DNA from 3 places in the Staphylococcus pseudintermedius genome. Region 3 is predicted to be linked to each of the others. Evidence: predicted binding sites of a transcription regulator. Region 3 holds the regulator's gene; each other region holds the start of a gene.
The links. The regulator LexA, encoded in region 3, represses DNA repair genes until DNA is damaged. The targets are predictions, from matches to a motif close to CGAACATATGTTCG.

Region 1 (10,732 bases), 560 kb from region 3:
ACAGTGAAGACCCTGAGCGGTTATATAAGGTTGAATCTTTACGAAAGGGTCTATACGACATCATGTTAACGACAACCATATTGGAAAGAGGGTTCACGATGCCTTATTTAGATGTATGGGTAGTGGATAGTCATCGCTATACTTCAACAGCCTTAATACAAATCGCTGGACGTGTAGGACGTAAAGCCGTTTGTCCAGATGGTGACGTGTTGTTTTTGCATGAAGGACGCACAAGGGCGATGTATGATGCTCATCGTCAAATTGTTGAAATGAATCAACTCGCAAAGAAACGAGGATGGATTAAATGAAACACTGTCTTTTTTGTATGAACACTATGCATGAAGCGATTTTAATGGCGAACCTCTTTTCGAAAACGCATACTTTATGCCCGAAATGTCATGAATTAATCGAAAATTGTCGTTTTAATGAGACGAATCGATGTGCCTATTGTAAAGGCAATTTAGATCTCTCAGGAGGATGCCGCAATTGTCAGAACCTAACCACTATGGGTGTTCGATTTGAGCGCATTGAACCACTTTTTCATTATGATCATTTTATGAAGACATTGTTACAGCAGTATAAATTTTTAAATGACGTCGCACTTGCGAAAGTTTTTGCATATTACATTCGGGTAAAACTTGTAAAAGATGAACTGATTGTACCGATGCCATCCAGTCAAGATCACGATTTACAACGCACTTTTAATCCAGTTCAAACGATATTACATCATTTGAAATTACCTTATGTCGCATGTTTAAAAATGCGTCCTCGCTCGAAACAATTTGCATTATCACGTTCAGAACGCTATGCAGTCGATAATCCCATTTACTTCGATAGTGATATTTCTCTGGAAAACAAAAGTATTCTCCTTATTGATGATATTTACACGACCGGTCACACTGCTCACTGTGCTGGAAATGTATTATTACAACAAAAAGTCAGAAAATTAAGTATGTTAACGTTTGCGAGATAGCGTAAACATGTTAAAATATAAGTAAGGAATATATTATAAAAAGAGGTTGAAAGGAGCGAGCACTATGATTAACTTTGAAATTCATGGAGACAACCTCACAATCACAGATGCTATTAGAAATTATATTGAGGAGAAAATTGGTAAGTTAGAACGCTATTTCACTAATGTGCCAAATGCAACAGCGCATGTGAAAGTGAAAACATATCAAAATTCAAGTACTAAAATCGAAGTGACAATTCCATTGAAAAATGTAACGCTTCGTGCAGAGGAACGACACGATGATTTATATGCAGGTATCGATTTAATTAATAATAAACTTGAACGTCAAGTTCGTAAGTATAAAACACGTGTCAATCGTAAAAACAGAGACCGTGGTTATGAAGAGGATGTATTTACAGAAGTTGAAGCGACTGAACCAGAAGTGGAACAAGAAGCAACAGCGTCTGATATCGAAATCATTCGTTCTAAAACGTTCAGCTTAAAACCAATGGACTCAGAAGAAGCTGTACTACAAATGAATTTATTAGGACATGACTTCTTCGTGTTTAATGATCGTGAAACAGATGGTACAAGCATTGTTTATCGTCGTAAAGATGGTAAATACGGTTTGATTGAAACTGAATAATCTCTAATCATGATAAAGAGATAGCGTTCATTGCGCAGAACAATTTGATAACTATAAGTCTTGATTGAACGTGTGATGATGCGTGCAAAAAGGGTGGGGCAAGTGTATAAATCTAATCAGATGTATTAGATTTAAAGCTTGTCCCTTCTTTTATCAGATAGGAAATATTTATGTGTGTTTGATTCAAAAGCCTGACTACAAGTTTTTGATTTGGTTGATACGTCGAACGTCTATAAAGTAGGAAGGTGATTCGAATATCATAAAGAAATATCATGCATTGTTATTTGACGGTATGAGGTATTATAATAAAATTGTTAAATGATACGTATATATATAAGTGGTTTGAGTATAAATTTATACCGAAAAATGATATGATGGATAGTTGTAAGCGGCACAGTTTTATGGCTAAAGGAGCGAACAAAATGGGTTTGATAACTAAAATGATTGACGGTAATAAACGAGAAGTCAAACGTTTAAGTAAGTTAGCAGACAAAGTCATCGCATTAGAAGAAGATATTGCATTGCTAACTGATGAAGAAATGAGAGCAAAGACGAAAGCTTTTCAAGAAGAAGTTCAACAAATAGAAGACATTAAAAAACAGAATAATAAATTAGATGATATTTTACCGGAAGCCTTCGCACTTGTACGTGAAGCTTCTAAACGTGTGTTCAATATGACACCATATAAAGTACAAATCATGGGTGGAATCGCCATTCATAAAGGTGATATTGCAGAGATGAGAACCGGTGAAGGTAAAACATTAACTGCAACGATGCCAACCTATTTAAATGCATTAACTGGTCGCGGTGTGCACGTTATTACGGTAAACGAATATTTATCTAGCGTTCAAAGTGAGGAAATGGCAGAACTGTACAATTTTTTAGGTCTGTCAGTCGGATTGAATCTCAATAGTTTAAGTACAGTAGAAAAACGTGAAGCTTATAGTAAAGACATCACATACAGTACAAATAATGAACTTGGCTTTGACTATTTACGTGACAACATGGTGAATTATAAAGAAGACCGTGTTATGCGTCCATTACATTTTGCGATTATTGATGAAGTCGACTCGATTTTAATCGATGAAGCCCGTACGCCGTTAATTATTTCAGGTGAAGCGGAGAAATCTACATCTTTATATACACAAGCGAATGTGTTTTCAAAAATGCTTAAAGCTGAAGAAGATTATAACTATGATGTACAAACGAAAAGTATTCAATTGACGGAACAAGGTATTGACAAGGCAGAACGTATGTTTAAAATTGAAAACTTATATGATGTGAAACATGTAGATGTGATTCACCACATTAACCTTGCTTTACGTGCGCATTATACAATGCAGCGTGACGTGGATTATATGGTAACGGGTGGCGAAATTCTGATCGTTGACCAATTTACAGGTCGTACAATGCCAGGACGTCGTTTCTCAGAAGGCTTACACCAAGCGATTGAAGCGAAAGAAAATGTCCAAATTCAAAACGAATCTAAGACGATGGCGTCGATTACATTCCAAAACTATTTCAGAATGTACAACAAGTTAGCAGGTATGACAGGTACGGCTAAAACAGAGGAAGAAGAATTCCGTAACATTTACAATATGACTGTAACTCAAATTCCAACGAACCGACCTGTCCAACGTGTCGACCGTTCAGATTTAATTTATGTGAGTCAAAAAGGTAAATTTGATGCGGTTGTCGAAGAAGTGATTGAAAAACATCGCAAAGGTCAACCTGTTTTATTAGGTACTGTTGCAGTTGAAACATCGGAGTATATCTCGAATTTATTGAAAAAACGCGGTATTCGTCATAGTGTTCTTAATGCGAAAAATCATGAAAGAGAAGCAGAAATTGTTTCCGGTGCAGGTCAAAGAGGCGCTGTAACGATTGCGACAAACATGGCTGGACGTGGGACAGACATTAAACTAGGCGAAGGTGTTGAAGAGCTAGGTGGTCTAGCTGTAATTGGCACGGAACGTCATGAATCACGCCGTATTGATGATCAGTTGCGTGGTCGTTCAGGTCGTCAAGGTGATAAAGGGGACAGTCGATTCTATTTATCATTACAAGATGATTTGATGGTGCGCTTCGGTTCAGAACGTATGCAAGCGATGATGAGTCGTCTAGGGATGGATGATTCTACGCCGATTGAATCTAAAATGGTGTCACGTGCTGTAGAGTCTGCACAAAAACGTGTAGAAGGTAACAACTTTGATGCGCGTAAACGTATTTTGGAATATGATGAAGTTTTACGTAAACAACGTGAAATCATGTATGAAGAACGTAATCAAATTATTGACCAAGATCATAGTACGGACCTAGTGATGCAAATGATGCATTCCACATTAGATCGCGCATTGCTACATTACGTGAATGAAGATGAAGAAAAGATGGATTACGAACCACTGATTCACTATGTTCAAGATATCTTTTTACATGAAGGTGACTTAACAGAAAGTGAAATTAATGGCAAAGATAGAGAAGATATGTTTGAAGTCATTTGGGCGAAAATTGAAGCTGCATATAATCGTCAAAAAGATCAACTTGGCGACCGTATGCCGGAGTTTGAACGTATGATATTATTGCGTTCAATCGACAATCATTGGACATCACATATTGATACAATGGACCAACTCCGTCAAGGGATCCATTTACGTTCGTATGGTCAACAAAATCCATTGCGTGACTATCAAAATGAAGGACATCAATTGTTCGATATAATGATGCAAAGTATTGAAGAAGATGTCAGCAAATATATCCTGAAATCTGTCATCACGGTAGAAGAAGATGTTGAACGTGAGAAAACGAAAGAGTTAGAAGGTAAACACGTTTCAGCTGAAGATGGCAAAGAAAAAGTTAAACCACAACCTATTGTAAAAGAGCATGAGGTCGGACGTAATGAAACATGTCCATGTGGAAGCGGCAAAAAATATAAAAATTGCCACGGTAAATAGCGGTGGCAATAGTTGAATATTTAAAAGGAGCGATACATGATGGAATTGTCCGAACTTAAACGCAATCTGGATAGTTATAGTGCAAAATTAGAACAACTTAGGGGGTCTCTTTGACTTAGAAAACAAAGAGACGAACATCCAAGAATATGAAGAGATGATGGCGGACCCACAATTTTGGGATAATCAAGAGCGTGCGCAAACGATTATAGATCAAAACAATGCGATAAAGTCTGTTGTAAACAATTACTATGAAGTTGCTGAAACGCTTGAAGAGATGATTGCGACGTATGAATTGCTACAAGAAGAATACGATGACGAAATGAAAGATGATTTAGAACAAGAAGTCATTGGATTTCAAACGAAAGTAGACCAATTCGAATTGCAACTCTTGCTAGATGGCGAGCATGATGCAAACAATGCTATTCTCGAGTTACATCCTGGTGCAGGTGGCACAGAATCTCAAGACTGGACAAATATGTTGTTACGGATGTATCAACGTTATTGTGAACAGCAAGGTTTCAAAGTGGAAATTGTCGATTATCAAGCGGGCGATGAAGCAGGTGTGAAGAGTGTTACAATGCTCGTCAAAGGACACAATGCTTATGGCTATTTAAAAGCAGAAAAAGGCGTGCACCGTCTCGTCCGTATTTCGCCTTTTGATTCTTCGGGTCGTCGCCATACGTCATTTGCGTCATGCGATGTCATTCCTGAATTTAACAATGAAAAAATCGAAGTTGAAATCAATTCAGACGATATTACTGTGGATACTTTCCGTGCTTCAGGTGCAGGGGGGCAGCATATTAACAAAACTGAATCAGCCATCCGTATTACGCACCATCCGACAGGTATCGTAGTGAATAACCAAAATGAACGTTCGCAAATTAAAAACCGAGAAGCAGCTATGAAAATGTTGAAAGCAAAACTTTATCAACTCGAGTTAGAACAAAAAGAGCAAGAACTTGCTGCCATTCGTGGTGAACAAAAAGATATTGGGTGGGGCAGTCAAATTCGTTCTTACGTTTTCCATCCTTATTCTATGGTGAAAGATCATCGCACAAATGAGGAGACGGGTAACGTCAACGCAGTCATGGACGGTGAGATTGGTCCGTTTATCGAAGCGTATTTAAGACATCAAATGCAATAAGATGAAGTGTATATCCAACTAGGGGCTAGGGCATTCAATTGTTCAAGCCCCTGAATTATATGGGTGATGAAGACGTTTGATGTTTGGTACGAGCACGTGCAAGTATTTTTTCAAAAGTTGGAGAAACAAGTGATATAAATAATATAAATATGTTAATATAATCAACAAATGGACATCAAATGTAAATATGACAGGAGGAGGTTGATTATGGGAATTCATCAATATTTTAAAAGGTTATCAGACTTAGAAAAGCTCATTCGATTACCTGGGAAATTTAAATACTTCGAGCATAATGTAGCCGCACACTCTTTTAAAGTTACAAAAATTGCTCAGTATTTAGGTACAGTTGAAGAGCATCACGGTAAGACAGTGGATTGGAAAAGTTTATACGAAAAAGCGCTCAACCACGACTTTGCCGAAGTGTTTACAGGAGATATTAAAACGCCTGTGAAGTATGCGAGTGGTGAATTGAAAAAACTGTTTTCACAAGTAGAAGAGGAAATGGTTGATACATTCATTAAAGAAGAAATTCCGGAACAGTATCAAGATATTTACCGTCGTCGCTTGCAAGAAGGCAAAGATGACTCGTTAGAAGGACAAATTCTATCAGTCGCAGATAAGATTGATTTATTGTATGAAACATTTGGTGAAATTCAAAAACGTAATCCTGAACCTCTATTTTTTGAAATATATGAGATGAGTCTTGAAACGATTATGCAATTTGATCATCTGGCTTCCGTACAGGATTTTATTGAAAATATTATTCCAGAAATGTTAACTGAAAGATTTATACCACGCACTGAATTAAAAGAAATGACGATGCAAATCCTAAATAAAAGAAAGATGTGATAGGGTTGATTTGGTATCTACTGGCCGCTTTTTTTCCTTGTGTCCTTGTGGTTATTTTCAGCGCGATAACGAGAAGTAAATGGATGGGGACGCTCATTACATTAGTTGTAATCGGTGCATCAGTTTATAAAGGTTTTTTTCATAATGAATGGATTATTTTCCTTGACGTTGTATCATTGTTAGCAGGGTATATTATTGTAGAAGAACTAAAAATTCATCATATCGAACATGATAAAGAGGGCGGCATGTAATCGTTGTGCATACGCCTTCACAATTATAGCGACATCAGGAGTGAATCTGACACAGTTTGAAGGTAATCAGAAGCATTCCTCTTTGTGTTGGATTACGAACAAATGTTTGTATTTTATCATTGTGTTCTGTTAAAATATGAGTATTAAGTAGATAGGAGGCGGACAGTGAATGGAGCATCACGACTTTAAAATTGCTTCAAATTTCGAACCACAAGGGGATCAACCCCAAGCTATCAAAGCACTGGTAAAAGGAATAGAAGAAGGTAAACGTCACCAAACATTACTCGGTGCAACAGGTACGGGTAAAACATTTACGATGAGCAATGTCATTAAAGAAGTGGGCAAACCGACGCTGATTATTGCCCACAACAAAACGTTAGCGGGGCAATTGTACAGTGAGTTCAAAACCTTCTTCCCTGAAAATAGAGTGGAATATTTTGTTAGTTACTACGACTATTACCAACCAGAAGCGTATGTTCCGTCTACCGATACGTTTATTGAAAAAGATGCGTCAATTAACGATGAAATAGACCAACTCCGACATTCAGCAACGAGTGCGCTGTTTGAACGAGATGATGTCATTATTATCGCCAGTGTAAGTTGTATTTACGGTTTAGGTAATCCAGATGAATACCGTGACTTAGTTGTAAGCATTCGTGTAGGGATGGAAATGGATAGAAGTGAGTTATTGCGAAAGCTTGTTGACGTACAATATACACGAAACGACATTGACTTTAGACGCGGAACATTTAGAGTACGCGGCGATGTCGTTGAGATTTTCCCAGCTTCACGTGAAGAGTTATGTATTCGTGTGGAATTTTTTGGTGATGAAGTAGACCGTATTAGTGAAATTAACTATTTAACAGGCGAAGTATTAAAAGAACGTGAACATTTTGCACTTTTCCCAGCTTCTCACTTCGTAACCCGTGAAGAAAAAATGAAGATTGCAATTGAGCGTATTGAAAAAGAATTAGAAGAACAACTAGCATATTTAAGAAGTGAAAATAAATTACTCGAGGCGCAACGTTTAGAACAACGAACAAATTATGATTTAGAGATGATGCGCGAAATGGGCTTTACATCAGGGATTGAGAACTATTCGGTTCATCTTACATTGCGACCACTCGGTTCTACACCGTACACTTTGTTAGATTATTTTGGTGATGATTGGCTTATTATGATTGATGAGTCGCATGTGACGTTACCTCAAATTCGTGGAATGTACAATGGAGACCAAGCACGAAAACAAGTGTTAGTTGAGCATGGTTTCCGTCTTCCAAGTGCATTAGACAATAGACCATTGAAGTTTGAAGAGTTCGAACAAAAAGCGAAACAACTCGTTTATGTATCGGCGACACCAGGTCCATATGAAATCGAACATACAGATGAAATGATTGAACAAATTATTCGACCAACTGGCTTGTTAGATCCAAAAATCGAAGTCCGCCCTACGAAAAATCAGATCGATGACTTGCTCAGTGAAATTCAAGAACGAACAGAACAAGGCGAACGTGTACTGATCACAACGTTAACGAAAAAAATGAGTGAGGATTTAACGACTTATTTAAAAGAAGCCGGTGTAAAGGTCAATTATTTGCACTCTGAAATTAAAACATTAGAACGGATTGAAATCATTAGAGATTTACGTATGGGAACATTTGATGTGCTCATCGGTATTAACTTGCTTAGAGAGGGACTTGATATTCCAGAAGTCTCATTAGTGGTGATTTTGGATGCGGATAAAGAAGGTTTCTTACGTTCTGAGCGTTCGTTAATCCAAACGATGGGCCGTGCAGCGCGTAATGATAAAGGGCATGTCATCATGTATGCAGATCGAATAACGGATTCCATGAAAGTCGCGATTGATGAAACGGAACGACGTCGTGAAATTCAAATCGCATACAATGAAAAACATGGCATTGTACCGAAAACAATTAATAAAGAGATTCATGATGTCATTAGTGCAACGGTCGAAACGGATGAAACAAATGAAGATCAACGTAAAGAAGTACCGAAGAAAATGACGAAAAAAGAACGTGAAAAAACGATTGAAAATGTTGAAAAAGAAATGAAAGAAGCAGCAAAAGCATTAGATTTCGAAAGAGCAACCGAATTAAGAGATTTATTATTTGAATTAAAATCAAAAGGGTGAAATGCATGGAAGAACCATCAATCGTAGTGAAAGGGGCCCGTGCCCACAATTTAAAAAATGTTGATATCGAATTGCCAAAAAATCAGTTAATTGTCATGACAGGACTGTCAGGATCGGGGAAGTCCTCGCTCGCATTTGATACGATTTATGCTGAAGGGCAACGTCGATATGTGGAGTCTTTAAGCGCATATGCTCGTCAGTTTTTAGGGCAAATGGATAAACCAGACGTAGATACAATTGAAGGTTTATCTCCAGCGATATCGATTGATCAAAAGACAACGAGTAAAAACCCACGTTCAACGGTGGCGACTGTAACAGAAATTTACGATTATATTCGTCTCCTTTATGCGCGTATCGGAAAGCCTTTTTGTCCCAATCATGGTATCGAAATCGAATCACAAACCGTACAACAAATGGTTGATCGTATTATGGAATTGGAAGAACGTACGAAAATCCAACTATTAGCACCTGTAGTGAACCATCGTAAAGGGACGCATGAAAAATTATTAACGGACATTAGTAAAAAAGGTTATGTACGTGTGCGTGTTGACGGTGAAATTATGGACGTGACACAAGTACCGGAACTTGATAAAAATAAAAACCACACGATTGAAATCGTCGTGGACCGTTTAGTCGTGAAACCGGGTATTGAAACACGTTTAGCAGATTCCATCGAGACCGTACTTGAATTAGCAGACGGTCGACTCGTCGTGGACATTATTGATGGAGATAAGCTAGAGTTTTCAGAAAAGCATGCATGTCCAATTTGTGGTTTTTCAATCGGTGAATTAGAGCCGAGAATGTTCAGTTTTAATAGTCCGTTTGGCGCGTGTCCAACGTGTGATGGTTTAGGACAAAAGCTAACTGTAGACTTGGATTTAGTCGTTCCGGATAAAGATAAAACGCTGAATGAAGGCGCCATTTTACCGTGGGAGCCGACAAGTTCGGACTTTTATCCATCGATGTTAAAACGTGTATGTGAAGTATACAAAATCAATATGGACAAACCATTTAAAAAATTAACTGAACGCCAAAGAAACATCATTTTATACGGTTCTGGGGACAAAGAAATTGAGTTTACATTCAAGTCGAAATTCGGTCAAGAGCGTAAACGTACGATGCCGTTTGAAGGGGTGGTCCCGAATATTGAGCGCCGTTACCACGAATCACCTTCAGAATACGTACGTGAAATGATGCAAAAATATATGGGTGAACAAGTGTGTGAGACGTGTCATGGCCAACGATTGAGTCGCGAAGCATTGTCGGTGTACGTGGCAGGTAAAAATGTCGGCGAAGTGGTGGAACAATCCATTAAAGAAGCTTTGACATATTACGAAAATATTGAGCTAACTGAACAAGACGCACAAATTGCTCATTTAATTTTAAAAGAGATTACGTCGCGGTTAGCTTTTTTAAATAACGTTGGACTCGATTATTTAACGCTGAACCGTTCATCTGGCACATTGTCAGGTGGGGAAGCGCAACGTATTCGACTCGCAACACAAATCGGTTCTCGTTTGTCAGGTGTCTTGTACGTGCTAGATGAGCCATCTATTGGTTTACATCAACGTGACAACGATCGTTTGATTCATACATTACAAGAAATGCGTGATCTTGGAAACACATTAATTGTGGTTGAACACGATGAAGACACGATGATTGCGGCAGACTACCTTGTTGATATTGGCCCAGGTGCAGGTGAGCACGGCGGTGAAGTCGTTGCGAGCGGTACGCCGAAACAAGTGATGCGTAACGCCAAATCACTCACTGGTCAATATTTAAGTGGT
Region 2 (10,732 bases), 350 kb from region 3:
TTTCCAATCATTTATCTTAAAAAGACCCTGAATGTAAATAATTTCTGACAATTGACGTAAATTGTTTATTTAAAATGTAAATTTTAGTACAATATATGCTAGTAAATTTCTAAGGGGGACAGAAAGATGACAATTGCAGAAGTAGGAGATATCGTAGAATTCTATGATGGGATACGAGGAAAAGTTGAAAAAATCAATGATAACTCTGTCATTGTTGATTTAACGATCATGGAAAATTTCAGCGAGTTAGATTTGCCTGAAAAAACAGTGATTAATCATAAGAGATATAAAATTATTGAACAAAAAGGATAAACGTATATGAAAAAGATCAACAAACCGCTACTTTGGTTTATACTGAGCTTTATTGCTTTCCACATTATTTTAATGTTGTTGTGGGGTGAGCATGGTGTATATTGGCAACTCTATACAGGAATTATGTTAATCGCAGGCATTAGTTATGTCTTTTATCAAAGAGATTTTGCCTCCAAACGATTATTAACATCCATTGCCATAGGGTTAGCGACTGGTGTTGCGCTTGTACTGATACAAGTCATTTTCTCATGGATCACTTCAGAACTGACGTATGCTTCGTTAATTAAACAATTATCACGAACAGGTGTTTATTTTAAATGGCAAATTTTAGTGACGCTATTATTTGTAATGCCATGTCATGAATTATATATGCGTACCATTTTACAAAAAGGCATCGTGCGTATGACTTCAAAACCGTGGCTCGCTATAATAATCGGTGCTTTAGCTTCAGGTTCATTTTTTATCTATTTAGATCAATGGTGGATTGTGACATTCATTTTTGTTTGCCAATTGTTACTCGGTTTTAGTTATATGTACACACGCCGAATTATCACCACAACAGTCGCTCAAATTGTAGCGGTCGTCATTTTATTGATTTTTCATGGTTAAACCTTACACAGTAAATGTTGTTATTCGTGCAATGTTTGCTGTGTTTTTTTGTGATAAAAAGCATAGCCAATACATCTTTTTGAATCAAATGATGACATCTTTTTTCAAATCAGGGTATAAGATAAAATAAAGTCAATCACGCGATACTATTCAATCGCATACAATTCGTTTAATCCGATGACTAATCGATCTGTGCGTCGTTCATTAGTGAGCACTAATTCGTTTGTCAATGTATCGATACTCGCGATATAGCCTTGAATAGTATGGATGTGTCTAGCGCGCCAATAGTGAATTTTACTAAAAGCATTGTGCGCTATTTTTAAATGCAGCATTTGGTTCAGTTCATTGATTTGATCTTCGCTTAAGTCAGGACGGTCAATTTTAAGTTGATTGGCTTCGAATTGTTTAATTGCTTCAAACTGTTCGGGCAATGTTGCGAAAGGGGCCCATTTCACAATGCCGCGCCCTCTAGGAATTCGAGTGTTAAGATATTGTCTTGGAATTTTTCGATAGTCTGTTTCAGATTGGTATGCTGTAGGGAGCGTATGATCATGCATGGAAATCACCTCAACCTGATTATAGAACACCCGTTCTTATTTGTGAAGTATTTTTAGAACATTTGTTTGTAGAAATGTTGGGGTATTTTTAAACATCAGATAAATAGGCTAAAATGTAAAGAGTGAGGTGACTCAAATATGATTAGAAAAGCAACACCCAAAGATGCGCGTGCGATTGCAGAGTTAACATACCTCGTTTGGCAAGATATGGAACTTGAAATTGTGCGTCGTTATGAGAAAGAAACCGTGATAGCAGCACTTGTTAAAAGCGCCACAGAAGTTCATTATCGCAATCATATTGAACACGTAGATATTTATGAAGTCGCAGGACAAGTGGCAGGTATCTTGATTGCGTATCCAGGCCAGTACGAAGCGGCATACGAACAGGCTTGGCAAAATTTAACATTAGCCGAAAAGATTCAATTAGAAACAGACACGCCATTACCTGTATTAGAGGCAGAGCGAGGAGATGTTTATATTGAAACGATTGCTACTTTCCCTGAGTTTCGTGGTCGAGGTATTGCAACAAAATTGATTCAAGCACGGCTCCAATCGAATCCAGAAGTGACATGGGGCTTGAACTGTGATGAGCAAAATGAACGTGCCTATCAGTTGTATTGTAAGTTGGGATTTCAAGAAAAAATGAAAAAAGTGCTTTATGGGCATGAATACCGCTATATGATCTACCAAAATGAGGGTAACGCTTATGCTTGAGTTAACAAATGTCAGCTACGAAAGCGGTGAACGCAAAATTTTATACAATATCAGTTGTCATATCGACAAAGGTGAAGCGGTGGCTATTGTCGGGCCGTCTGGAAGTGGTAAAAGTACGCTGTTGAGGTTGATTGCAGATTTAATGAGCCCAACTAGTGGAAATATTGAATTTAAAGGACAACCTTATGCACACTATTCACCCGAAATATTAAGACAGCATATTAGTTATTTGCCGCAAAGTGTGGAATTGTTTGGTGAGACGATTCAAGATAATTTAGCTTTTCCGGCAAAGGTGCGTCAAGTTTCGTTTAATAAGTCTAAAGCAAAGAAGCTATTGGAAAAAGTAGGTTTAAAAAAATACAAACTTTCGGACAAGGTGCAACATATGTCCGGGGGTGAAAAACAACGAATCACGATTGCACGTCAGCTCATGTTTACGCCAGATATACTGATGCTTGATGAAGCGACGAGTGCGTTAGATGATAAGAGCAGTCGTCAAATTGAAGAATTGGTGTTTGATTTAGTTCAAGAGGGCATGTCCGTTTTGTGGATTACGCACAATGATGCACAAAGTCAACGCCAATTTCACCGCAAAATGGAAATTCGTAATGGTATGTTAACGAGGGAGGCGCGTTTGTCATGATGAGTACGACTTCGCTATTATTGACATCATTATTGCTACTCATTCCCATTTTAGTTTCGTTTAAAGAGCGATTACATATTGCTAAAGATTTAATCATTGCGGCGATACGTGCAGTGATTCAATTAGTGATTATTGGTTATTTACTAGAATTTGTTTTTAAATTAGAAACGACATGGATTGTACTGTTACTCATTTTAGTCATTATGGTTAACGCGGCTGCCAATACACAAAAGCGAAAACCAGAAGTGGTGCAGCATGCGTTTTGGATATCCTTAGCAGGGATACTCACAGGCTCAATTTTATCTTTAGGTGGCGTGCTTTTAACGGGTGCTATTGATTTTAAGCCGAATGAAATTATTCCTGTTGCGGGGATGGTCGGTAGTAATGGCATGATTGCGATCAATTTAAGTTATCAAAATTTAAATCGTATCTTTACGAAAGAGACAGCGATCATTGAAGCCAAACTTTCTTTAGGTGCAAGTCCAGCTATGGCGGCAAAAGAAGCGATAAGAGAAAGTGTCAAAGTCGCGATTGTGCCGACGATTGATTCTGTGAAGACGTATGGCCTGGTATCGATTCCAGGTATGATGACGGGCATGATTATTGCAGGTGTGCCACCGATACAAGCGATTAAGTTTCAGTTAATGGTCGTATTTATTCATACTACAGCGACGATTATTTCAGCATTGGTTGCGACGTATTTGACCTATCGACAATTTTTTAATGCGCGCCATCAATTAGTACAAGCGTCTCAGAATTAGCTAATATACCGTTTTTGAGGCATGACGTTTAAGAGATAAATGCATACTGTTATGGTACAGTATGCGTGACATTCAGAAGAGCTTTCCGATTTTTACAAAGTGCGTGAAGATATCAAAAGCGTGGTGTTTCTTTAATCTTACGTATGCAAATAGAGGATGACATGAATGATAAAAATGGTAAAGTAGAGATATATTAAAATTTCGTAAATACATTTTCATTTGTAAGCGAATAGTGTGGTACGATATATATAAAACTATAAAAAAGAATCGAAGCCTTTGTTATTCTAAGACTTCGATTCTATCGAGTGTTTTAACTTATACGCCACCAAGCAATGCACTAATGTAAATACCTAATGCGTATAGTAGACCGAATAATGTATTCGTTTTACCTGAAGCAGCCATTGCCGGCATCATTGATTGCGGTGTATCATTCTTTTGGAAACGACGATACACTTTCACTGGTAATGGGAAACTCAGTAGTACAAGTAAATAGAACAGTGAACCACCATCTTTGAAAAGTGCAGTGTAAATGACAAAAAGGTAGGCAATCGCGTAAAATGTTGCTAAAAAGATAAGTGAGCCACGTTTTCCTAATAAAATAGGTAAAGTACGTCTACCACTTTGACTGTCTTTAACTCGGTCACGAATGTTGTTTGACATGTTGATGAGCCCAATTGTAATCACAATAGGAATACTAATCCAAAATGCATAATTTTGAAGGTGACCTGTTTGGATGTAAAAAGCAATCACGATAATAATCATACCCATGAAAACACCTGAGAATAATTCGCCAAATGGTGTCCATGAGATTGGGAATGGACCGCCTGTATAGAGGTAACCAATAGCCATACATAATAAACCAACAGGAATAAGCCAAAATGAACTTTGAATCGCTAAGTAAAGCCCAAGTATTGCTGCAATGATATAAAAAATAATTGCAAGTTTTAATACATGTTGGGGTGTCATCCCGTTACGTACGATGGCGCCACCAATACCTACTGATTCATGGTCATCTAACCCTTTTTTGAAGTCGTAGTATTCATTGAACATATTCGTTGCGGCTTGAATTAACAAACAAGCGAACAACATTGCTAAGAATAAACCGAAATGGAGATGGTCCTCGCTACCTAATAAAAAAAGTTTTGCAGTCGCTGTTCCGACTAAAACAGGAACAACAGATGCTGTTAATGTATGAGGACGCATGAGTTGCCAATATTTGTGAAACGTTGAATGTTTTTCAAATTGAGACGTCATGTTAGTCAACCTCTTTTTTATAATATTTATATTACATTGATATTATAAAAAAGTTCGTCAATGAAATCAATAACAATATTATGGAAAAGACACTTGTGCACACAATCGCCTTTAAAAATGTTAAAATGTAATAATGGATAAAACTTGATTATGATGAAAGAAGTGAGTATGGGATGAGTGTTGATGTCTGCGAACAGGCAATCATCGACGCGGTACAACAAACAAAACAACGATGGGTCTCAGTTGAAGTCAAATTAGAACAACAATTAGATCCGATTACGTTGTTCGATATGTCGAAAGAAGATGCAGGGGACCGTTTTTATTTTCGGTTAAATGATAACGAAACTTCTTTTTTTGGATACCGTGTTGCAGCAAAAATAAAAAATGATTTTACAAATAAACGTTCTATTTTTAAAGAATGGGAAAAATTTAAAGATGATATCGCATTAATCCATCCCGATTCTGAACGCCATCATTTACGTATTTGCGGTGGATTTCAATTTTCTACTAAGCGGATGGGGGATGAATGGCGTCGCTTTGGTGTGAATCATTTTATTTTACCTGAAGTCTTAATATCGCAAGTCAATCAAGAAACGTTCTTAACATATACTGTGCAAAAAGAAGCGTTTTCGATTGAGCAATTTTATGAATTAGTTGAAAAGTTAAATCATTTACCGCGTGTGGTCGTGCAAAATACAACACCGCCACAGATTAAGCGGATTGAAGATATATATAAAGATGAGTGGGAAGCATTAGTCGAGGAAACGACAGCAAAATTAGCGCATGATGAAAAGGTTGTGCTCTCTCGTCGTCGCATGGTGCAATTTGATGCGGATATTGAAATCGGAGCCGTGTTATATCGTGCACTTAAAAATGAAAAAAATAGTTATTTATTCGTGTTAGAGTCAGAAGATGATATTTTTATTTCTCAAACGCCCGAGCAATTATTTAAGGTTACAAATGGCATGTTATCAACGAAAGCTGTTGCGGGAACAATTCCAAGAACACACAACGAAGCCCAAGATCAGGCGCGTATCAATGCGTTGTTAAAAAATGAAAAGAACTTAATTGAACATGGTATCGTTGTTGAAAGTATTCTTGAAGATATTCGTCCGTTTATTCAGTATGCCGATTACAATCGTGAGCCACAAGTATTGAAAAATGACCATTTATATCATTTATATACTGAGATTGGAGGCCCATTAGCGCATAAATCATATATTGAGCTGATAGATGATTTACATCCAACACCTGCTTTAGGCGGGTATCCGAAAGCACGTGCATTAGAATATATTGAAGCGCATGAATTTGGTGCACGTGGCCTTTATGGTGCGCCAGTCGGTATGATCGATATGTATGATGATTGTGAATTTATCGTGGCCATTCGCTCGATGTTAATGAATCATCAGCAAGCGTTACTGTTTGCAGGTGCGGGCATTGTAAAAGATTCGGATGCAGCAGAAGAAGTCGCTGAAACAGCATTAAAATTCAAACCGATGATGGTAGCTTTAGGGGTGAGTGAACATGACTAATCAACGTTTTTTGACGGAGCAAGTGTTTCATTTTGTATCAGAATTATATGCATATGGATTACGTGAAGTCGTGATCAGTCCGGGGTCACGCTCCACGCCTTTAGCACTCGCGTTTGAATGTCATCCGTATATTCAAACGTGGATCCATCCTGATGAAAGAAGTGCGGCTTTTTTTGCGTTAGGTTTAATCAAAGGAAGTCAACGTCCGGTTGCAATTCTTTGTACATCTGGCACAGCTGCTGCAAATTATGTGCCTGCTATTGCTGAAAGTCATATTAGTCGTTTGCCCCTTATTGTACTGACAAGCGATCGACCGCATGAATTAAGAGGTGTAGGTGCGCCACAAGCAATCAATCAAGTCAATATGTTTCAAAACTATGTGCGTTTCCAATTTGATTTACCGATTGCAGATGGCACGCCGAATACATTGGCTGTGAACAAATACCAATTACAAAAGGCGAGTCAGTTTTTCGATGGCCCTCACCAAGGTCCAGTGCATTTCAATTTACCTTTCCGTGAACCGTTAACACCGGATTTGTCACGTCAAGATTTGTTGACGTCATTGCATTATGAACGTCCACACTATCAAAAAACGATGGACTTCAGTGCGATTCTTCCAGTGTTGAAGCAATCTAAAGGACTGATTGTTGTAGGGGACATGCAGCATCAAGATATTTCACAAATTTTAACTTTCGCGACGATATATGACTTGCCGATATTGGCTGACCCACTCAATGGTATTCGCGCGACACAACATCCGAATGTCGTCACGACGTATGATTTATTGTTGCGCTCAGGACTCAACTTGTCGGCTGATTTTGTCATTCGTGTCGGTAAACCAGTCGTCTCTAAAAAGTTAAATCAATGGTTGAAAACGACAGATGCGACACAAATTTTAGTTCAAAACAATGCAGATATTGATGCGTTCCCGAAAAATCCAGATTACTTTTTTGAAATGTCGGCCAATGACTTTTTCAGAGCATTAGGAGATATCCCTGCTGCTTATCGAAAAATGTGGCTGCGACAATGGCAAAGTATGGAAGAACAAGCGCGTCATACGATTAAAGCACATCAAAAAACGGCGAATGATGAAGCGGCGTATGTCAGTCGTGTACTCGATAAATTAGGCGCTGACGACGTGTTGTTTGTCAGCAATAGTATGCCGATTCGTGATATCGATAATTTATATATTGACCATCAAGCACGCATTTATGCCAATAGAGGGGCGAACGGCATTGATGGTGTTGTTTCTACAGCACTCGGTATGGCTGTACATCAAAAAGTGACATTACTTATAGGTGATATTGCATTTTATCATGACATGAACGGGCTATTAATGTCGAAACTGAACGATATCCATATGAACATCGTCTTATTGAACAATGACGGTGGGGGTATTTTTTCTTATTTACCACAAAAAGAAGGGGCACCGGAACATTTTGAACGGTTATTTGGTACGCCGACTGGTTTGAACTTCGAACATGCAGCATTGTTGTATGACTTTAACTATAAACGCTTCCAAGACTTACAATCGTTCGAATATAGTCATTTGACGACGATGACACCGACATTATTTGAAGTCGTGACGCAGCGTGAAGCCAATTACGAAGCACATCAAAATTTATATCAGAAATTGAGTGAAGTTGTGAATGTTACATTATAACTGGTATACAGCACAGTCAGAAACGAACAAAATGATTGTCCTCTTACACGGCTTTATCAGTGATCAACGCACATTTTCATCTCATATTGAGCCATTGACCCAAGCGGCGCATGTCTTATGTGTGGATTTGCCTGGCCACGGTCAAGATCAATCACCAGAGGAGGTTGTGTGGGATTTTGAGTGGATATGTACGCAATTACATGCTGTGTTGGCACAGTTCAAAGGCTACACGCTATACCTTCATGGCTATTCAATGGGGGCACGTGTTGCGCTAGCTTATGCATTGCAATATCAAGATGCATTGGCAGGTGTCGTGTTAGAAAGTGGCTCACCTGGAATTGAAGATGATGAAGCACGTCTTGAACGTCAACAAGTGGATGTAGCCCGGGCGCGCGTCCTTGAAATTGCGAGCATTGAAGTGTTTGTGAATGATTGGGAAAAATTGCCATTATTCCAGACACAACGCTTTTTAACGGAGACAACACGCCAACATATTCGCGAGCTGAGACTTGCACAACAACCGAAGCGATTAGCGAAAGCATTGCGTGATTATGGTACAGGACATATGCCGAACTTATGGCCACAATTAGCAAGTTTGAAATTGCCTGTGCAACTCATCGTAGGGGAATGGGATGAAAAGTTTATGCATATTGCTGAACGTATGTCTGACGGGCTTTCAGAGGCACAATTGACAGTCGTATCGCAAGTCGGCCATACAGTAAATGTGGAAGATGGCGATAAATTTGATACAATACTATTAGAGTTTATAAAAGGTTAACTTGAGGAGGTCCACCATGGAAAGACAATGGGAAACATTAAAAGAATATAAAGAAATCAAATATGAATTTTTTGAAGGGATTGCGAAAGTAACAATTAATCGTCCCGAAGTACATAATGCGTTCACACCGAATACAGTACAAGAAATGATTGATGCATTTACACGTGCAAGAGATGACGAGCGTGTAGGTGTCATCGTATTAACGGGTGAAGGCGACAAAGCGTTCTGTTCTGGTGGAGATCAAAAAGTACGTGGCCATGGCGGTTATGTCGGTGATGACCAAATTCCACGTTTAAATGTGTTAGATTTACAACGTTTAATTCGTATTATTCCAAAACCAGTTATCGCAATGGTAAAAGGGTATGCGATTGGTGGCGGTAACGTCCTTCAAGTCGTATGTGACTTAACAATTGCGGCTGATAACGCCAAATTTGGTCAGACAGGTCCTAAAGTAGGTTCATTTGATGCAGGTTACGGTTCAGGTTATTTAGCGCGCATTGTCGGCCATAAAAAAGCACGTGAAATATGGTATTTATGCCGTCAATACGATGCACAACAAGCGTTGGATATGGGTATGGCGAACACAGTTGTACCACTTGCTGACATTGAAGATGAAACAGTACAATGGTGTAAAGAAATCATGCGTCATTCCCCAACAGCGTTACGTTTCTTAAAAGCAGCGATGAACGCAGATACAGATGGCTTAGCTGGTTTACAACAATTCGCTGGCGATGCGACATTGTTATACTACACAACTGATGAAGCGAAAGAAGGCCGTGACGCGTTTAAAGAAAAACGTGAACCTGACTTTGATCAGTTCCCTAAATTCCCATAAGTCTTTAAATTAAAGATGTAAGATGAAAAGTCCGTTTTATTCATTGAGTGAGTAGAATGGGCTTTTTTGTTTTGACATTGAATATCTTTTTGAACATAAAAACTGATATTAAAAAATGATCACTAAAAAAGTAGCAGATATTGTTGTTGAGTGATCTTACAACATCCGCTACCCTTATCGTGTATTAAGTTAATTATAACGCGCTTCCAAATACTGTCGTAAACGTGCCATACCTTCTTGCAATTGCGTCATTTCATAAGCGTAGGAGATGCGGACGTAGCCTTTACCGAAATCAGTAAATGCGGAACCCGGTACCATCGCAACGCCTGCATTTTCTAATACATCGACACAGAACGCAAAGTCATCTTCGGCAAAGGCTTCGATATTTGGAAAAATGTAAAATGCCCCCTGTGGTACGCCGTCTAATCGAAAGCCCATCGATTGTAATGCGTTGACGAGGTAATCTCGACGTTCGACATAAGCTTGATTCATCACTTGAGGTGCATCAACGGCTTCACGTAATGCAGCTATGGTTGCCATTTGTGCGGGTACGTTGGCACAAATGCAGTTGTACGCATGCATAAATGTCAGCTTGTCGATTAAGTATTGTGGACCTGATAGAAAACCAATACGAATCCCTGTAGCTGAATGAGATTTACTTAAACCATTGATTAACAATAATTGATCACGAATTTCATTAAATTGCGCGAAAGATGTATGCGTATGACCGAAAGTGTTCTCGGCATAAATTTCATCGCTTATCACAAATAGAGGATGTGTCTTTAATACGTCGACAATAGCTGCCACTTCTTCAGCCGTCAATATCGCTCCAGTTGGATTGGAAGGGTAGTTCAGTAATATCGCACGTGAACGCGGTGTCATATGTTGTTGAATCGCTTCAGGGGTCACTTTAAAACCTGTCTCCCGTGTATCAATAAATACAGGTACGCCACCTAACGTTTGAATTAATGGAATATAGCCCGCATAAACAGGTCCAGGTAATAAAATTTCGTCTCCTGGATTAATAATACAACGGAGTGCCGTGTCCAATGCTTCAGAAGCACCATTCGTAAT
Region 3 (10,732 bases):
GTTAACGTTAAAGAACATTACATTTTTTTATCCATGTTTTTGTTCATCATTGTCATCATTTGATTAATTTTCTTTTGAGATGGTTTTTGTCCCATCTGCATCATCATCATGCGTAACATTTCTTCATTGATTGGTGGGTTTTTCTTTAAATAATCCATCATATATTTACGTGCTAAGAAAAAGCCCCCAACTAATCCACCGATAAGTGCAATAACAATTAATAAAATTGCTAACCATGTAGCCATAGTTTCACCCACTTTCTTTATCCTTTTGCATTTTACTAAAATTATGTATGCTTTTCAAGATATGGAAGACAAATTTATACCAAATCTAAAAAGAAAAGCCGAGCTCAAAATCGACTGATCGAGCTCGACGCTATATTTGACACTATTTTAGAGGAAATTATAATTTTTCAATTTCTGCTAAAACATTATCTTTAGTGAAGCCGTATTTCTCAACAACTAAGTCGCCAGGCGCACTTGCACCGTAACGGTCGATACCTACAACAACACCGTTCATACCAACGTATTTATGCCAACCTAATGAAGCTGCCATTTCAACAGCTGCACGTTTTTCAACATGTGGTAATAAAATTTCATCTTGGTATGCTTTTGATTGATTTTCAAATGCGTTCCAGTTTGGCATTGAAATGACACGTACACCTTTACCTTGTTCTTCAAGTGCTTTAGCAACGTCTACTGTTAAGCTCACTTCTGAACCAGATGCTAATAAAACGTATTCTGGAGATTTTTCAGTTTCGAATACAACGTAAGCACCTTTTCTTACGCCTTCTTCAACTGTAGATTCTTCCACATCTAATACAGGTAAACCTTGACGAGTTAATACTAATGCAGTTGGTGTGCCGTTTGATTCAACAGCGACTTTCCATGCAACACGTGTTTCGTTACCATCAGCTGGACGAATAACGTTTAAGTTAGGGATCGCTCTTAAACCAGCCAATTGTTCGATTGGTTCGTGAGTCGGACCATCTTCGCCTACAGCAATTGAGTCATGTGTGAATACGAATGTTGAACGTAAGCCCATAATGGCTGCTAAACGTAATGCTGGTTTTAAATAGTCACTGAATACGAAGAATGTCGCACCATATGGGTGTAAACCGCCGTGTGCAGCCATACCGTTAACAGCTGCTGCCATTGCGAATTCACGTACACCGAACCATACGTTTTTACCAACGCCATTTTCAGCAGAGAAGTCAGTTTCGTTTTTAACATTTGATTTATTTGATGAAGCTAAGTCAGCTGAACCACCGAATAATGTTGGTACGGCTTTACTTAACGCTTGAATCACATCACCAGAGTCTGCACGAGAAGCCCCTTTGTGACCAAGTTCAAATTTAGGAAGTTCATTTTCATAGCCTTCAGGTAATTTACCTGCCATAGCATCTTCAAACTCTTTGTATAATTCAGGGTATTTCTCAGCGTATTGTTCCACTTTTTCTTTCCATGCTTTTTCATTTTCATCCGCACGTTGAATCATTGTTGAATTGAAAATGTCATAAACTTCATCTTCAACATGAAAATGTTTAGATGGATCAAGGTTATAGCTTTCGAATGTTAAGTTACGTTCTTCTTCACCAAGTGGCGCACCGTGTGACGCGTTACTATTAGATTTGTTAGGTGAACCGTAACCAATGATTGTTTTCACTTCAATGATTGTTGGACCAGCTTGACCTTTAGCTTCTTCAATCGCTTTATCAATCGCTTCAATGTCGTTACCGTCTTTTACAAGAATGTGGTTCCAACCATAAGCTTCAAAACGTTTTTTAATATCTTCAGAGAATGCTTTTGAAGCTTCCCCGTCTAGAGAAATATCGTTTGAATCATAAAGTGTAATCAATTTGTCTAATTTCAAATGACCTGCAAGTGAAGCTGCTTCATGTGAAATACCTTCCATTAAGTCACCGTCAGATGCCAATACATAAGTGTAGTGATCAACAACGTCGATATCTTTGTTGAATTTAGCAGCTAAATGTTTTTCAGCCATTGCCATACCAACTGACATCGCAAAACCTTGTCCAAGTGGTCCAGTCGTAATTTCTACACCTTGTGTGTGGTGATATTCTGGGTGTCCAGGTGTTTTAGAATCCCATTGTCTAAATTGTTTTAACTCATCAAGTTCGAGTGAACCAGACACATGTAATAAACTATAAAGCAATGCTGATCCGTGACCTGCTGATAAAATAAAGCGGTCTCTGTTGAAATATTCATGTGACTTTGGATTAAAGTTTAAATGGCGTGTCCATAAAGTATATGCCATTGGTGCTGCCCCCATTGGTAAACCAGGATGACCTGAATTCGCTTTCTCAATAGCATCAATACTTAATCCACGTATTGTATTTATAGCTAAGCTATCATTTCGTTGACTCATTTGAAAATCCTTCCTTTCTGATTCCATATCATAATTACATTATAACCGAAACACTGTCTGAAACCTAATAAATGGCACCGCGTTATCCATTATGTTCAAAAATACTAACTACGTAATTGATTTTGCTTTTGAACTTCTTTTAATTTCTCAGGCGTTACGTCATTGCCATCTGGATCTATCACTTTTGTGTTTTCTATTTGGCTTTTAAAACTGCTTCTAAATACTTCTAAATACTCACTTCTTAATTGAGATTGTTCTTTTGCTTCCGTTTCAGTAAGGCCTTCACTTTTTTTCTTATTTGCGAGTTCATTAATTCGATTTAACTTTTCTTTACTAAGCATATGAGCTCCCCTCCGTGATTTTCTTTACAAAAATATAACAGAAAAATGTTATAAAACCAAATGCTTGAACTCAGCATAAAAGTAAGCGCTGTCATTGTTTGAGCGTTATTCCAAGCTAACACTTTTTCTCGTATAGTAATTCCATCTACTAAAAAGACCATTTCGTGTTTTTTAATGAATTTACATGTATTAAAGAAGAAACTAGAAAAAGACCATAGAGAAAATCACCTGAACCTTTTTTTCACTACGGTCTTTGTATGGCTTATTTAATGACTCAACGTCACAGCTACAACGGACTGTTCGTTTGTATGGTTACGCTGCTGTTCGTATTTTTGTTGTTGTTCTGTTGGTGTCGTTTTAAGTTGATGATCTGTCATTTCGTACGTTTGTTCTGTTTTACTTGCATCAGTGGCGAGTAAAAAGAAGGATAAAAATAAGATTAAAGAAATGATAAACACTGATAAGAACAAGTAAACCTCTGAACTTTTAATGTGAAGCATCTTCGTCACTCCTCGAACATTTGTTTGCATTAATAATCTAACAGAACGAACGTTCTATGTCAACACTAAAACGAACAAACGTTTGTTAATGTTCGCGTGGTATGTTATAATATCAACAAATAGTACTGAGAAGGAGTGTGGAAAATGAGAGAATTAACTAAAAGACAAAATGAAATATTTGAATTTATTAAACATGTCGTGCAATCAAAAGGGTATCCACCAAGTGTTCGTGAAATTGGTGAGGCTGTGGGGTTAGCTTCAAGTTCGACTGTACATGGGCATTTGTCAAGGTTAGAAGAAAAGGGCTATATTCGACGAGACCCAACAAAACCGCGCGCTATAGAGATTGTGAATGAATTGATGGGCGAACCTGTGAATATGGAAGAAACAATCTATGTCCCTGTCATCGGTAAAGTTACAGCAGGGACACCTATTTCTGCTATTGAAAATGTTGAAGAGTATTATCCGTTGCCTGAACATTTTACATCGACACATAACGGCCAGATTTTTATACTTAACGTTATGGGAGATAGTATGATTGAAGCTGGTATTTTAGACGGAGATAAAGTTATTGTAAGAAGTCAATCGATTGCTGAAAATGGTGACATCATTGTTGCAATGACTGAGGAAGATGAAGCTACTGTAAAACGTTTCTACAAAGAAAAAAATCGTTATCGTTTACAACCAGAAAATAGTAGTTTAGAACCTATTTATCTAGAACAAGTTACAGTATTAGGTAAAGTCATTGGCTTATTTAGAGAAATGTAATCTTGCGTAAACCACTCCTTCAAAAAATGGACCTTACAACTTATATGTAAGGTCCGCGCTTGCTAATTTTTATTCAGAATTTTTTTCACTTGTATTAAAATATCATCTTGTGATTGCTTTTTATTCAAAGTATTTTGCTTTGAATGATTCTGCTTTGATGTCATTTAAATCACTTCCACGATTGCTATTCCCCAAAATTACCATTCAAAACATTAGCCTATATAGTTTTCAGTCCAATACGGCTGGTGTTTCTCATTAAAGTCTACACCAATACCGATTGTTTTGACATGTTCATTCAAAATATTTTTACGATGCCCACTTGAATTCATTAATCCATGGTGCGCAAAAATTGCACTCGTTTGACCATATGCCAAGTTTTCTGCCGCTGTCTGATATTGATGGCCGTCTTTTTCAATACGCTCAAATGGTGATTCCCCTTTAAGATTTGTATGGTCAAAATATTGATTTTCAGCCATGTCCGTACTATGCTTACGCGCAGTGCTAGCTAATTTGTTCGAATAGCTAAGGGGTTGCAATCCTTTTTGAACTCTCTCAGCATTTAATAAATAATAATCTTCTTTCTCAAAACTTTCTTGTAAATATTTTGATGGGGCTGCATATTGACTGTTCAATCTATTTTCCATTTGATGACTGATTTGCATTAATCCTGTTAATTGATTATTTTCATGTTGATCATAAAATGCAGTCGTATAAATCCCGTCTTTATCAAATATATCGTATTCATCGTTATCATTTTCATAAATGGTGCGACCTTTTTGAATCCCTTTAATCGGTTGACCCAGTTCTTTACGTACCGCTTTTTTAGCTGTTCCGTATTTCACACCACTTTTCGATGTAATCATATTTTGATTTGTATACAGACCGTGCACCTTGTTATCAATATAGCTGACCATCACGAAGTTACTAAAATCTTGATGATAAACTTGCCATTTTGTTCCGTATTCATTACCAATTTCTGACTCAGGTGGACCGAGTTTTTGTTCGACTTCATTACGACTCATGTTCATCTGAATATTTCTAAGTGCAAAATTTTGTGATTTAGGCTTTTTAAGTGTTGTTTCGTTCGTTTTACCTTCTACAAGTTGATCGATTTGTTGGGTAAATGGTGTCGCAATTTTAGAAAATGTCTCATTCGGCTGAAGTGGTATGAGTAATAAAAGTATGATACCTACAACGGTGATTGAGAGAAATTTTTTGATAACGAACAGCTCCTTTAGTCACGGTCTCCGTTAAAGATAGAATTGCGTACGATGACATAATCTACTTTTCTTAAGGCATCTACATCTTTGCCACCTGCATAAGAAATCGAGCTTTGCAAATCTTCCTGCATCTCTACAAGAGTATCTTGAAGTGAGCCTTTATGTTCGACAAACATCTTTTTGCCTTCAACATTTTTACGTTCACCTTTTTGATATTCTGACGCACTGCCAAAGTACTCTTTATATTTTTTACCTTCTATTTCCACTGTCTCACCCGGTGATTCCTCATGAGCCGCAAAGAGAGAACCAATCATGACCATTGATGCACCAAAGCGCACTGATTTTGCAATGTCGCCATGTGTACGGATACCACCGTCTGCAATAATAGGTTTACGGGCAGCTTTACTACAATGATTGACTGCAGCTAATTGCCATCCACCTGTCCCAAATCCAGTTTTGATTTTTGTAATACAAACACGCCCAGGACCAATACCGACTTTCGTTGCATCAGCACCCGCGTTTTCAAGTTCTCTCACGCCTTCTGGTGTACCGACATTACCTGCAATCACAAACGCTTTAGGTAAATGTTCCTTAATATATTGAATCATGCCAATCACTTGATCTGAATGCCCATGTGCAATATCAATTGTAATATATTCTGGTGTAAGATTCTCAGCTTTCAAGGCATCAATAAATTCAAATTCTCCAGGTTTAACACCTACAGAAATTGAAGCATATAACCCTTTACTTTGCATCTTTTTGACAAAAGGTAAACGCGCTGCTTCATCAAATCGGTGCATAATATAGAAGTAATCATTTTGCGCAAACCATTCTGCCAAAGATTCATTCATCACTGTTTGCATATTAGCTGGCACAACTGGCAATTTAAAACGTTTCGGGCCAAATTGTACAGATGTATCGATTTCTGAACGACTTTTTACAATACTTTTATTCGGGATGAGTTGGATATCTTCATAGTCAAAAATTTTCATAAAAAAAGCCCCTTTATCTTTTTATTCCTTTGATAATATACTACCTTTAAGGAACAAAGTAAAATAAAGAGGGGGTCGCTTTACCAACTTGATTTTTTAACGCCAGGAATTTGACCTTTATGAGCATGTTCTCTAAATGCAATACGAGACATTTCAAATTTACGTAGCACACCACGAGGACGACCTGTCACTTTACATCTGCGTGTTAAACGTGTTGGTGAAGAATCTCTTGGTAATTTTCTTAACGCTTCATAGTCGCCTTTTGCTTTTAATTCTCTACGTAATTCAGCATATTTTGCGACTAATGCTTCTCTTTTTTGCTCTTTTACAATTTTCGACTTTTTAGCCATATATATGAACACTCCTTACAAATCGTAATAATTACGTTTTACATATTAGCACATGCCTCTTCTTCTTGGCAAGACTTTAATTGATGAAAATAAAAAAGAGTTGGCAAAATGCTTGGCTCGTGCTAAAATAATAAATCGTAATAGTTTCAATTTGAAAAGGAGGGACTAGTCATGCGCGTAAATGTAACTTTAGCATGTACTGAATGTGGTGACCGTAACTACATCACAACTAAAAACAAACGAACTAATCCTGAGCGTATTGAAATGATGAAGTATTGCCCAAGATTAAACAAACACACTTTACACAGAGAAACAAAATAATCATAGTGAATAATCACTGTCATTGATTGTGCAACGCTTATTACACAAGTACATCAATGCGTTAGCGAGCGCGTCACCTTGCTTATAATTAAAATACGACATAAGTCAAATGATTTCAAACATCATTTGACTTTTTTATTTACCTTTTCATTATACAACTATTCTACATATTAGTCGCAAAACTGCTTACACCCTTTGTATCATGATGAATTTCTCCACCGTATTTTCTATTTTTCATACTCAATTTTAATCCCCTCGATATTTTATCGCTTTAAAGTCGCAAATTTTTATTGAAACTCATCCCCTTAACAAGTAAAATATATAGAAAGCTAATTGTTGAGGAGAAGATATGTATGGAAGAAAAAAATTTAAGCAGAGGCCTCCAATCAAGACATATTACAATGATTGCCATTGGAGGCGCGATTGGTACAGGGCTCTTTGTCGCAACTGGTGGGGTGATAGCTCAAGCTGGTCCAGGTGGCGCGATACTTGCTTATTTAGTCATCGGGGTGATGTTATACTTTTTAATGTCATCAATAGGAGAAATGGCAACTTTTTACCCTGTGTCTGGAGCATTTAGTAGTTATGCCAATCGTTTTGTAGACCCATCTTTAGGTTTTACGATGGGTTGGTTATACTGGACAATTTGGTCTCTTGTCACAAGTGTAGATATTATCGTTGCATCGAGTGTCATTAACTATTGGGATGCATTTCATTTCTTCTCACCGCTTGTATGGAGTTTAATCTTTTTAGCCTTATTATTTTTAGTGAATATCTTTACCGTTAAAGCGTTTGGTGAAGCTGAATTTTGGCTATCTTTAATTAAAGTTGTCACGATTATTATTTTCATCGTCCTAGGCATTTTAATGATTTTCGGTATTTTAGGAGGGCATTATTACGGTTTTAAACACTTTACAACGGGTGAAGCACCATTTGTTGGGGGCATTTCAGGATTCTTAAGCGTCTTATTAATCGCAGGCTTTTCCGTTGGTGGAACTGAGGTCGTTGCAGTTACAGCGGGTGAATCAGATAATCCGAAAACGTCCATGCCACGTGCGATCAAACAAGTTTTTTGGCGCATTTTATTATTCTATGTGTTGTCTATCGCGGTGATTTCTGCCATTTTAGCTTATACAGATCCAACATTACTCAATCAAAGTGGTTCAATCGCTCAAAGTCCATTTACGATTGTTTTTGATAGAGTCGGTATTGCTTTTGCAGCTTCTGTTATAAACGCGGTGATTTTAACATCATTACTTTCAGCTGCAAATTCAGGTGTTTTTACCACAAGTCGTATGTTGTTCTCATTAAGTCAAGACGGACAAGCACCAAAGTTTTTAGGTCACATTCATTCACGTTCACAACTGCCATTACGCGCTTTATACACAACATTTATTTTCATTGCAGCCGTTACGATTTATGCAAACTTTAATCCAAAAAGTGTCATGGGCTTGCTCAATATTATTGGTGCCCTCGTTACATTTGTTTGGGCCTCAAGTATTATTGCTCAAATCAGATTACGACGTGCTATTAAAAAGCAAAATAAAGATATCAATCAATTGTTACCTTATCAGGCGTCATTTTACCCTGTTGGACCTATTATCGTTATCGCAACGTTGTTATTCTTAATTCTCGGTAGTTCAGCTGAAGCATTTGTTCATTTTGATTTAGCGAAATTAGCACAAAACTTTTTACCTATTTTCATTTTACTACTCGTCTATATCGTTCATAAGTTGATTCACAAGACACGCATCATTCCACTTGAAGAGATTGATTTAAGCGAACATGAATCTTATCGCGAATAAACTCAAATAAAGGAGCCTTCCGTGCAGGGCTCTTTTTTTCGTCTATTTTACTTCCATTACAATAACATCGTGTTTGAAAAGATGAATTTCATTAAAAACTTGACTATTCCATTTCCTACATATTGCGATTTCATGTATAATTAAATTAATAAATTGTAAAGGTGGGCACGTGATGATAGGACAAACAAACCTTTTCGATGATGTTTTAAAAACTGAAGAACGCTTTGTCATTGTGGTACAAGTTTTAGAAGAGAAAAACGGAAAGTTGTTGAAACGGACGTTAAGAGAGTATAGTAGTTTAACGCACGAACAAATGGAAAGTTTATTCCAACATTTAAAAGAGTTGTATTCGGAGACCGATTTTGAAGGGTCTCAATCGGCGTTTGCCATCACTGTGTACACAAATTTAGATTATGCTGCAGATCAAGTGTATGCGCATATTAAACGTCATCGTGGCAAACATGAGTGGACGCATACCGCAAAATAGTGAATCTTTGAAGTGCTCTGTTGAGGAGTGCTTCTTTTTTACTGGCCAACATATTTATATGACCATTTCATCTCACACGACTTTAGAACAAACAAAAAGCAAGGTCGAAATCGCTCATTATTCAACGATCTTCTCTTGCTTTCATTGGATAGTTTATGACAATATTTGATCTAATGCGTACGGAATACCATCTTCATCATGGCTTTTTGTGACCATATCCGCATATGATTTCACTTCATCTGACGCATTATTCATCGCAACAGCTTTTCCGACAACTTTAAACATTTCAATATCATTTGCACTGTCACCGAATGCCACCATTTGATTCACATCTAAATCTAAACGTTCAGCTAATTTTTTAATCGCTTCTCCTTTAGATACACCTTTACTCATAAATTCAAGGAAAAACGGCTTACTCGTTGTCATATCGACCTCATTATCAAATTCGCCATCCATTTTTTTAATCAATTCTGCAATATGCTCTTCATAATCGACACCCATCACTTTAGGCACAGCATCTTGAATATAGTCTTTAATATCGTCCACTTTCTTCATAGGCAATCCTGTCAACTCTGATTCGATATTCATATATTCATGCTCGCCTTCATAAATAATTGTATCATCATGATAAGTTAATACGAAAAGTTCATGTTCACGGCAAAAGTCTACAATTTTATCGAATTCTGCTTTTTCAATGACTTTTTTCGAAACAACTTCTTCATTAGAGAGTTCAATTGTTTGTGCCCCATTGTAACTCATAATATAACTTCCAAATTCATCCATCTTTAATGACTTTGCAGTTGGTAACATCCCCGCTGTTGGACGACCTGAGGCAAGTGCGATTTTTACGCCATTTTTTTGAAGTAATAATAAATATGCTTTTGTTTTATCAGAGACACGGTTTTCGGACGTCATTAACGTGTCATCCATGTCCATAACGACTAAATCTGGTTTCATCTCCAAAACTCCTTTCAATTTGATTTTATCTTACACTAAACTGCAGTAAATTCAAAATGATAGAAGCCTAAATCAAAGCATGCACATCAAGCTTTTGACGCGCTTCTGTCTTAATCTTAATGTCACTCAAAAAAGAAAGACTAGGAAACAATGAAATGCTCCCAATCTTTCGCACAATATGAATACTTAAAAATGATGTGTTACTTTCGATACGACACCTGATGTATTTACAGTGGCAAGTTCAGAATGACAATCTTCAACATATTTGCGCAAAGCACGCACGAGTGGCCCACTGTTTTCTTTTTTAATCATTGTTAAAATTGTTGGACCCGCACCGGAAATCACAGTCGCATATGCACCATGTTCGTGGGCAATGCGTTTTACCGCTTCAAAATCACGTATTAAATGTTGACGATATGGCTCGTGCAATCCATCTTGTTCCATCATTTGTCCAGCGAGTTCATAATGATGTTGAATGAAAGCACTAATCATCGTGTTACTAATGGCACTATATTTAACTGCATCTTGATGTGTAATACTGTCAGGTAGAACTTTGCGTGCTTCCACCGTTTCAAGTTCGTACTCAGGTATGGAAATAATAAA

Region 1: a site for LexA is predicted at 6,889-6,902, ahead of uvrB (excinuclease ABC subunit UvrB). Genes of this name have one in related genera too.
Region 2: a site for LexA is predicted at 1,534-1,547, ahead of P3U61_RS08600 (YolD-like family protein). Genes of this name have one in related genera too.

Annotation. Positions count from the first base shown of each region.
Region 1 covers NZ_CP120150.1:2,015,599-2,026,330, reverse strand. The annotation lists gene P3U61_RS09580 (DEAD/DEAH box helicase family protein) at 1-308, shown strand, start outside; gene P3U61_RS09575 (ComF family protein) at 557-973, shown strand; gene hpf (ribosome hibernation-promoting factor, HPF/YfiA family) at 1,038-1,598, shown strand; gene secA (preprotein translocase subunit SecA) at 2,021-4,549, shown strand; one part of gene prfB (peptide chain release factor 2) at 4,589-4,660, shown strand; one part of gene prfB (peptide chain release factor 2) at 4,662-5,693, shown strand; gene P3U61_RS09555 (YfbR-like 5'-deoxynucleotidase) at 5,901-6,542, shown strand; gene P3U61_RS09550 (CsbA family protein) at 6,548-6,793, shown strand; gene uvrB (excinuclease ABC subunit UvrB) at 6,963-8,945, shown strand; gene uvrA (excinuclease ABC subunit UvrA) at 8,951-10,732, shown strand, end outside.
Region 2 covers NZ_CP120150.1:1,813,484-1,824,215, reverse strand. The annotation lists gene P3U61_RS08610 (YkvS family protein) at 127-312, shown strand; gene P3U61_RS08605 (CPBP family glutamic-type intramembrane protease) at 319-921, shown strand; gene P3U61_RS08600 (YolD-like family protein) at 1,068-1,478, opposite strand; gene P3U61_RS08595 (GNAT family N-acetyltransferase) at 1,617-2,192, shown strand; gene P3U61_RS08590 (ABC transporter ATP-binding protein) at 2,185-2,835, shown strand; gene P3U61_RS08585 (ABC transporter permease) at 2,832-3,596, shown strand; gene P3U61_RS08580 (1,4-dihydroxy-2-naphthoate polyprenyltransferase) at 3,912-4,850, opposite strand; gene P3U61_RS08575 (isochorismate synthase) at 5,024-6,382, shown strand; gene menD (2-succinyl-5-enolpyruvyl-6-hydroxy-3-cyclohexene-1-carboxylic-acid synthase) at 6,375-8,045, shown strand; gene menH (2-succinyl-6-hydroxy-2,4-cyclohexadiene-1-carboxylate synthase) at 8,032-8,823, shown strand; gene menB (1,4-dihydroxy-2-naphthoyl-CoA synthase) at 8,840-9,658, shown strand; gene P3U61_RS08555 (aminotransferase class I/II-fold pyridoxal phosphate-dependent enzyme) at 9,848-10,732, opposite strand, start outside.
Region 3 covers NZ_CP120150.1:1,460,146-1,470,877, forward strand. The annotation lists gene P3U61_RS06940 (YneF family protein) at 18-245, opposite strand; gene tkt (transketolase) at 403-2,388, opposite strand; gene P3U61_RS06950 (DUF896 domain-containing protein) at 2,493-2,729, opposite strand; gene sosA (DNA damage-induced cell division inhibitor SosA) at 2,996-3,229, opposite strand; gene lexA (transcriptional repressor LexA) at 3,374-3,997, shown strand; gene P3U61_RS06965 (CAP domain-containing protein) at 4,210-5,226, opposite strand; gene guaC (GMP reductase) at 5,232-6,209, opposite strand; gene rpsN (30S ribosomal protein S14) at 6,290-6,559, opposite strand; gene rpmG (50S ribosomal protein L33) at 6,731-6,880, shown strand; gene P3U61_RS06985 (amino acid permease) at 7,234-8,685, shown strand; gene P3U61_RS06990 (hypothetical protein) at 8,858-9,172, shown strand; gene P3U61_RS06995 (Cof-type HAD-IIB family hydrolase) at 9,326-10,129, opposite strand; gene thrB (homoserine kinase) at 10,316-10,732, opposite strand, start outside.